DNA from 4 places in the Marinomonas gallaica genome. Region 1 is predicted to be linked to each of the others. Evidence: predicted binding sites of a transcription regulator. Region 1 holds the regulator's gene; each other region holds the start of a gene.
What was found. The regulator LexA, encoded in region 1, represses DNA repair genes until DNA is damaged. The targets are predictions, from matches to a motif close to TACTGTNTANNTANACAGTA.

Region 2: a site for LexA is predicted at 791-810, ahead of dinB (DNA polymerase IV). Genes of this name have one in related genera too.
Region 3: a site for LexA is predicted at 1,393-1,412, ahead of ruvC (crossover junction endodeoxyribonuclease RuvC). Genes of this name have one in related genera too.
Region 4: a site for LexA is predicted at 1,362-1,381, ahead of uvrA (excinuclease ABC subunit UvrA). Genes of this name have one in related genera too.

Annotation. Positions count from the first base shown of each region.
Region 1 covers NZ_CP187511.1:2,606,146-2,608,339, reverse strand. Annotated here, with positions in the region: gene ACPUEK_RS12210 (DUF6586 family protein) at 1-428, shown strand, start outside; gene ACPUEK_RS12205 (hypothetical protein) at 428-697, shown strand; gene lexA (transcriptional repressor LexA) at 775-1,398, opposite strand; gene dinG (ATP-dependent DNA helicase DinG) at 1,469-2,194, shown strand, end outside.
Region 2 covers NZ_CP187511.1:2,149,383-2,151,576, reverse strand. Annotated here, with positions in the region: gene dinB (DNA polymerase IV) at 1-784, opposite strand, end outside; gene ACPUEK_RS10140 (LysR family transcriptional regulator) at 1,002-1,955, opposite strand; gene ACPUEK_RS10135 (class II aldolase/adducin family protein) at 2,099-2,194, shown strand, end outside.
Region 3 covers NZ_CP187511.1:2,777,522-2,779,715, forward strand. Annotated here, with positions in the region: gene ruvB (Holliday junction branch migration DNA helicase RuvB) at 1-210, opposite strand, end outside; gene ruvA (Holliday junction branch migration protein RuvA) at 213-812, opposite strand; gene ruvC (crossover junction endodeoxyribonuclease RuvC) at 812-1,360, opposite strand; gene aspS (aspartate--tRNA ligase) at 1,489-2,194, opposite strand, start outside.
Region 4 covers NZ_CP187511.1:888,478-890,671, forward strand. Annotated here, with positions in the region: gene uvrA (excinuclease ABC subunit UvrA) at 1-1,311, opposite strand, end outside; gene ACPUEK_RS04165 (MFS transporter) at 1,465-2,194, shown strand, end outside.

The sequences.
Region 1 (2,194 bases):
CGCGTCGCCTGCTGGTTCAAAGCCAGCAGGAAGAAGGCGAATGGCTCATGAACAGCTATGAATCTTCTGCAGTGTTCCAGCTACGCAGTGGTTTGAATGGTTTACTTCAAGAGGTGATGGCTTCTTATAATCTTTCCTGCCAAGTTGATATTGACGTCATGGTTCGTGCCAGCGAAGAAAGAGGGATTGCTATCCCAGTGCTGTTAGAGTTAATGCAACTTAAATCATCTAGGCAGTCTTGGTTGTCTCAATTGCTAGATACATTTGATGCAGCACTTGAGTGTCGTGCTGCAAATCAGGCATACTCCGCAGCGGGTAATGTTGAGCTGATCGGTCGAGGTTCTGATGCTGGTAGCTCAACCAAACACATCTTAAGCTCTTTAACTGAGCTCGTCTTACGTTTTCGTGAAGACGCCGCAGAATATTAATGATGAAAGATACGTATTTAGAAATAGTAGAATTAGAAAATGGCGAGATTGTCTTGCGCCCAGCAGGGGAAGACGACGATAAAACACCGATTGCCACACTGACCATTTCTGATGACACGAAAGACTTTTTGAAGGATCGTTATTTTGAATTGGCTAAATGTATGTTCCATGCGGGCATAGATTTTGTTTATTCAGATGACTTCGATGGTTTAGATGGCTCTGATTCCGATGTGTATGATGAAGAATTCATGCCTCGGATATTGCACTGATAATTAAAGTTAAGGGTTAAAATTCATGGCCGCTATAAGTAAAACACTTAAAGCAGCCATGATGGGGTTCTCAAGTTTTACAACCCACGTCGAATAACACCAACCGATAAGCCTTCAATAGCGAAATCTTCGCTTTCAAGATCAACGATGATGTCACTGAACTCTTCGTTTTCTGGAATCAGTCGAACTTCACGACCTTTTTGCTCGAAACGCTTTACTGTTACTTCGTCACCAATGCGCGCAACAACGATTTGTCCATTACGAACCGTATGTGTTTTATGAACGGCTAATAAGTCACCATCCATAATGCCGGCATTTTTCATACTCATACCGTTAACCGATAATAGATAATCAGCTTTAGGGGTGAACATTTCCGGCGCAACACTGATACGTGAATCGATGTTTTCTTGCGCTAAAATAGGGTAACCTGCTGCTACTCGACCAATGATGGGCAATGTTCCATTTTCATCGTTTGCACTGACAGGTTCAGGATCGACAAGACGAATGCCTCGCGATGCACCAGAAAGCATTTCAATAGCGCCTTTCTTGCACAGAGCCTTTAAGTGTTCTTCTGCAGCGTTTGGGGATCTAAAGCCTAGGCGCGCAGCAATCTCGGCACGAGTCGGTGGAAACCCCGTTTCGATAATGAATTCGCGTATAGTCTCTAGTACATCAGACTGTCTTTTCGTTAATTTAATCATATGGCATCTGTTTGTTTATACAGTTACTGTTATTATATACAGCTATCAATTAATTGCTCAACTAAATTCAATGCTTTCAGACTCAATTAAACAAAATATTCAAACGGCTTACCGCGCTTACCTTGAAGCAAAAGGCCATAAAGCACGTGTTGGGCAGCGACAAATGATCGCTACCATTGCGCGGACCCTTGGTGCCATTAAACAAGGCGCAGAAGGCGAACGCCTAGGTGAAAAGCACGTTGCTGTGGTAGAGGCGGGGACCGGTACGGGCAAAACCCTATCGTACTGCTTGTCTGCTATTCCGATTGCTAAAGAGAAAGGCGTCAAGCTGGTGATTTCCACGGCTACAGTGGCTCTACAAGAACAAATTCTTCATAAAGAGCTTCCTAGTCTACTAGAGCTAACCGATTACAGTTTTCGCTATACCTTGGCGAAAGGTCGTGGGCGTTATATGTGTCTGAATAACTTGGAAGGTTTTTTAGGTGCTGAAGAACAAGCCACGGATGATATGTTTGCTGGATTATTCGAACAGCACCTTGCTGCCGACGACATCAATACAGCGCTTTATCAAGAAATGGATGAAGCATTAGAAAGTGGCAAATGGGACGGCGATAAAGACAACTGGGAAGGCATCATCCGTGAACAAGATTGGCGTCGACTCACCACTGATCACCAACAGTGTACAAATCGTAACTGTGCTAACTTTTCAGTCTGTCCATTTTTTAAAGCCCGCGCAGAGTTAGAAACCGCCGATGTGATCGTTGCCAATCATGATTTGGTCCTAGCAGATTTATCG
Region 2 (2,194 bases), 460 kb from region 1:
TTGAAATGTTATGTGAAAACGTGCGTTCCACACCCACAGACTTGCGCTGACGGTGAGTGGAAACTTCACGATGATCAACACCATGGCTTCGATTCCAAAGAGAGTGACCTAAGCGGCCAAATTTACGGGTTAACTCAAGGTAATCGCTATTACAAATGTCAGCACAGACATAAAGCCCTGCTTCATGCAGCTTCTGTAGGCTTACTTTGCCAACACCAGGAATTTTCTCTAGGGGAAGCGTATTAATGACTTCTTGCATCTCTCTGGGTGTGATCACGAACTGGCCATCAGGCTTATTCATATCCGATGCGACTTTGGCAAGAAACTTTATCGGCGCAACGCCGGCCGACGCGGTCAGATTCAGTTCGGTACGAATATCATTGCGAATGGCCTCAGCAATGAGAGTTGCTGACCCCTGTAGATGGGTGCTGTCCGTGACATCTAAATACGCCTCATCTAGGGACAATGGCTCTATTAGATCAGTATAGCGTGCAAAAATGGCTCGCACTTTTTGGGAGATTTCTCGATACACCTGCATCCTGCCAGGCACAACAGTAAGGTGTGGGCAGAGTTTCTTAGCCCAAGCGGTCGACATTGCGGAATGGACTCCGTAGGTACGGGCTTCGTAGTTACAAGTACTGATGACACCGCGCTGCTTTTCGCTGCCTCCTACCGCTAATGGGATTTCACGGTAACGTGGCTCATCACGCATTTCGACTGATGCGTAAAAAGCATCCATATCAATATGGATAATTTTCCTTTGGATCAAGTCACCGTTTTGCATACTAAACACTGTTCAAATAAACAGTATTTATACAGATAACTGCCCTTTTGTCCAGAGAAAGAAAGATACGCCTAGACCCACTATAGAACCGTGGCCAGTTGTACTTAGCCACTGCACCACAACCTGGTGATGCATAAGCCCTCATAAATACCGAGAAGTTTTTTGCATTCATATTTAAAAGAATCATTTGATTTATAGTCTAAGCATGCAAGATCAATCAGTCTATGGACAACTCCCCCCCCTGCCAGCGCCCTGCTAACCACTCCGTTTTAGCCACTTCTTTTATTAGCGACATCACTGTGTTGAGTAATGCCGTTTGAGGACGATCTGCATCCGTCGTGATGCAGACATCACGCCAGAGATTCGGCTCAATAATCTCGACCGCTTCAATCTGATTGGTATCTTGTAGATGAAAAAATGCAGAGGTGGGGGCTAACAATATTCCATGACCATCCATGACATAACGCAACGTCGTCATCAGCTGCCCGAAAGCGGGTTTATGGGACAATTTAATGCCGGTACTTTGTTCATATTGTCTCAATACATAGCCCAATGAGTCACGGGCACCTGTGACGATCACTTCATGATTAGCAAGCGCTTCGAACGTGATCGTTTTACTGCCATTTAACATTTTATGGGAAGACACTTTAGGATCGCAGCCAACAGCAATGAATAGCTTTTCTCGCAGCAGTTTTACTTGACGCATTTGGCTCATATCCGTTCCATCAGGCGATGAAATTGCCAAATCTATTTCTCCAGATCGCAATTGACTGGACAAGTTATAAGACAAACCGGCATGTAGCTCGAGTGTAATTTTCGGGAAACGTTGCTCAACAAGCGCCAATAATGGCACGGATATAATGTTACCAATAGGCTGTGTCATTCCGATGGATAAAACACCCGAAGGCTCGTGTTCGAACTGATGTACATCGCTTTTAGCTTGCGCCATTTGACGCATGATGGAGACGGCATGTGCATGGAATATCTGGCCTGACTGCGTTAATTCTACGCCACGAAAACTTCTTTCAAACAAGCACGTGCCCAGTTCATGCTCTAGATTGTCAATCTGCAAACTGATGCTAGGTTGAGCGACCTCAAGAGCTCGAGCGGTGGCCGCAATGCTATTGAGCTCGACCACTTTTAAAAAATAACTCAGCTGCTTGCTGTTCATATCAACGCCTTTCATCCAGTGCTCATGTTAAGAAGGTAACAGGGTACATAAAAAATATTGAACCTAACCATATTTTTTATTGTTTTATATAGCCAGTTTTTTATCTAGCCTTATGACAAAACAACAATACTGAGAGAGCTAGCATGACGACGACAAAGCGATACTTTGAACAACCCAGTCGATTCAGTGATTTAGAATGGCAAGCAAGGGTAGACTTAGCTGCCATGTATCGTATTTTT
Region 3 (2,194 bases), 170 kb from region 1:
TGTCGTCTTTCCTAATCCCGGCGGACCAAAAATCAAAGAATGATCCAAAGGCTCACCGCGCTGACGAGCTGCCTGCATAAAGATATCCATTTGCTCTTTAACCACAGGCTGACCAATATACTCAGCAAGACTTTGTGGACGAATTGCACGGTCCACTTGCCCATCATTGCCTTTTAGCTGCGGCGAAATAATACGGTCGTGTTCTATCATAGTTATTTCAACATACTCTTTAAGGCAGCCTTAATCAGTAACTCACTGTTTGACTCGTCCTTTGGCAATTTAGCAATCATGCGTGCGGCTTCTTGAGGCTTATATCCCAATGATATCAAGGCTGCTTCTGCTTCTTGGCGCGGATCGGCTTGCACCTGTGTCACCACAGAACGCTCAGTAAACAAATCTTGCTTAGCAGCCGTTCCGAGCTTATCTCGTAACTCAACCACCAAACGTTCCGCAGTGCGCTTACCAACACCAGGAACTTTTGTTAACGAGTCAATCTGCGACTCTTGTACTGCTGTAATTAGCTCGGGCGGATTCATACTCGATAAGACTGACAATGCCATTTTAGGGCCAATGCCATTTACCTTGATCAATATTCTAAATAGAGCCCTCTCATCTTTTGTAGCGAAACCGTACAAAGACTGTGCATCTTCTTTGACTTGAAAATGCGTGTGCAGTATCACGCTCTGCCCAACCTGAGGTAATTCATAAATGGTACTCATTGACGCCATAATTTCATAGCCCACACCACCTACATCCACCAGCAACTCTGGCGGTGTTTTTTCAATTAAAGTTCCTACAATACGACCTATCATCACTTCACCTTCAAATCAGATATTTGCCAGCGCTTAGAAGAGCGCCCTGCGCGCTTACCAACACCATACTCCAGTCCATCCGAGGTACGTGTATTGGCATGACACAACCCGATGGCTAAGGCATCCGCCGCATCAGCCTGAGGCGTTGCCTCTAATTTTAGCAACAACTGCACCATTGATTGAACCTGCGCTTTATCAGCATTACCATTCCCTACAACAGACTGCTTCACACGCCTCGCAGCATATTCATAGACTGGTAAATTAGCCATACCAGCAGCCACAATGGCAGCACCACGAGCTTGCCCAAGCTTTAATGCAGAGTTGGCATTTTTTGCTAAAAACACCTCTTCAATCGCAAATTCATTAGGCTTAAACTCTTCAATCACTTCACTAACACATTCAAATATTCTCTTTAGTCGAACGGCTAGGTTTTCATCTGGCAACTTAATGCAGCCACTGCTGACATAATTCACTTTACCATTGATAATATCTACCACCCCAAAGCCTGTGATTCGTGAGCCTGGGTCAATTGCTAATATACGCGCCAAACTGATTCCCTTGGATGATCATCCACGTAAAATACTGTATATTTCAACAGCATAAAGCAAACAATGCAAGGCAATAAAAAAGGGCCATACAAATGGCCCTTTTCACGCAATCATTAACGCTTAACCTATTACTCGGTAACAGGCTTACGTACACGAATACTCAATTCTTTAAGCTGTTTCTCGCTCACTTCACCCGGCGCTTGAGTCAATAGACACGTAGCACTTTGCGTTTTAGGGAAAGCAATAACATCACGAATCGACGCAGAACCCGTCATCAACATCACTAGACGGTCAAGACCGAACGCAAGACCACCGTGCGGTGGCGCACCGAATTTCAATGCATCCAACAAGAAGCCGAATTTTTCTTCTTGCTCTTCAGCTGAGATATTCAATAGCCCAAATACCGTTTCTTGCATCTCAGACTGGTGAATACGAATCGAACCACCACCCAACTCAGTACCATTAAGTACCATATCGTAGGCTTGAGACAATGCCGTCAATGGATTCGCTTTCAGATCTTCTGGAGAGCAAGAAGGTGCTGTAAACGGATGGTGAATGGCAGTAATACCACCATCTGATGTTTGCTCAAACATTGGGAAGTCAACTACCCAAAGAGGCGCCCACTCACACGTGTAAAGATCAAGATCCGCACCAAGCTTACAGCGAAGCGCACCCAGCGCTTCATTGACAACATTTGTTTGATCAGCACCAAAGAAAATCAAATCGCCATCTTGTGCCTCAACACGATCAAGCAACGCTTGACGTACTTCAACTGGCAAAAACTTAACGATTGGAGACTGCAGACCCTCTTCAAGATCCGCTTTGTTATTAACC
Region 4 (2,194 bases), 1.7 Mb from region 1:
TTCAGCAATCGGTTTTTTGACGATATCAGGCAGAGTTTCCGTGGCAATAAACACATTACGTGCAGCTCTATTCAAGCGCGTGCCATGACAAGTGGGACATGCTTGAGTGCTGATATATTGAGACAGATCTTCGCGAACACTGTCAGATTCTGTTTCGTGATAACGGCGATTGAGATTGGGCAATACGCCTTCGAATACATGTGAACGTGTCATTTTGTCACCACGTTCATTTATGTATACAAAGTCGATCTTGTCTTTGCCAGAACCGTTTAAAACAACATTTTGAAACTTTTCTGGAATATCTTTAAATTTTGCATTGATATCGAATTCGTAAAAGTTGGCCAAAGCATTCAGTTGCTGGAAGTAGAAAATACTCCGACGTCCCCAGCCTCGAATAGCGCCTTCACCGAGGGTTAAATTCTCATCTTGAATGACGCGATCGGCATCGAAGACTTGATGCGTACCTAAGCCATCACACGTTTGGCAAGCGCCATTCGGGTTGTTAAACGAGAATAAGCGAGGCTCAAGTTCGGTAATGGCGTAGCCACATACTGGACAAGCGAATTTGCTTGAAAAGATGTGCTCATCGGTTTCATCATCCATATTAAGCACTTTGGCGATACCATCTGACAGCGATAAACACGTTTCAAAGGATTCCGCTAAGCGCAGCTGTAAATCAGGGCGTACCTTAAAGCGATCAACAACAACTTCAATGGTATGCTTTTTGTTTTTCTCTAACGTTGGTGCATCATCAAGATCCACGACGATGCCATCAATTCGAGCGCGTACAAAGCCTTTTGCCAGCAATTCGCTAATAGTATGAAGATGTTCACCTTTGCGATCCTTGATGATCGGCGCTAGCATCATCATCTTGCTTTCTTCTGGTAGCGAAAGCACTTTATCAACCATCTGGCTAATAGTTTGGGCTTCCAGCGGTTCGCCGTGATCTGGACAGCGTGGCTGGCCTGCACGAGCGAAGAGCAGACGAAGATAGTCATAAACTTCCGTGATCGTACCGACGGTCGAACGTGGGTTATGTGACGTGGACTTTTGTTCAATGGAGATCGCTGGAGATAAGCCTTCGATATGATCAATATCGGGCTTTTCCATCATGGACAAGAATTGACGTGCATAGGTTGATAATGACTCAACATAACGACGCTGTCCTTCGGCATACAGCGTGTCGAAGGCAAGGGACGATTTACCTGAACCAGAGAGCCCGGTAATCACCACCAGCTTGTCGCGAGGAATGTCCAAATCGATGTTTTTTAGATTGTGGGTCCGCGCACCGCGAAGGGTAATAGTGTCCATGTGTCTCCAAAATGTAATGCAACCAAGGAAAAAGTCATTCAAAATAGAATAACTGTCTATTTTTACAGTAGTTAAAATAGAGCTTCAACGGTATTTTTAGTAAAATCTTCGATCTTTCAACAATCACCCCTAAATACGCAAGTAGTAGCACCTATGGATGTCATTGAACGCCGCTCAGTTTTAGCCTTAGCAATGGTTTATCTATTCCGTATGCTTGGCCTGTTTCTTATTATGCCTGTCATCAGTGTGGCCGCGGATGGGCTAGACGGTTCCGATGCCGCGTTGATTGGTGCGGCGATCGGTATATACGGGTTTACCCAAGCCTCTTTACAGATCCCGATGGGGATGATGTCTGACAAGATCGGCCGTAAAAGAGTGATTATTTTTGGTCTAATGTTGTTTGCATTAGGGAGTATTATTTGTGCCAATGCTGATAGCATTGTAACACTGATTATCGGACGAGCGATTCAAGGTGCAGGAGCGATTGCCAGTACCTTGATGGCATTGCTCAGTGATGTAACGAAAGAGCAAAACCGCACGAAGGCCATGGCGATGGTGGGTATTAGTATTGGTGCGTCGTTTATGATTTCACTGATTCTTGGGCCTATTTTGTATCAGTGGGTCGGACTATCTGGTCTGTTTTATCTGTCTTTTGGGTTTTCTATTGTAGGTATGGCGTTAGTCCTTTGGGCAGTGCCTAATGTGACGCAGCATAGCTTTAGACGTGATACAACACCAAGTTTAGTGGCTCTAAAAGGCGTTTTAAAAGACAGCCAACTACGTTTTCTAAACGTCAGTATATTATTGCTGCACGGCAGTTTGACGGCGTTGTTTGTGGCAATACCAAGTTTGTTAATTCATCGCTATGGGTTAGCCTTAGGTC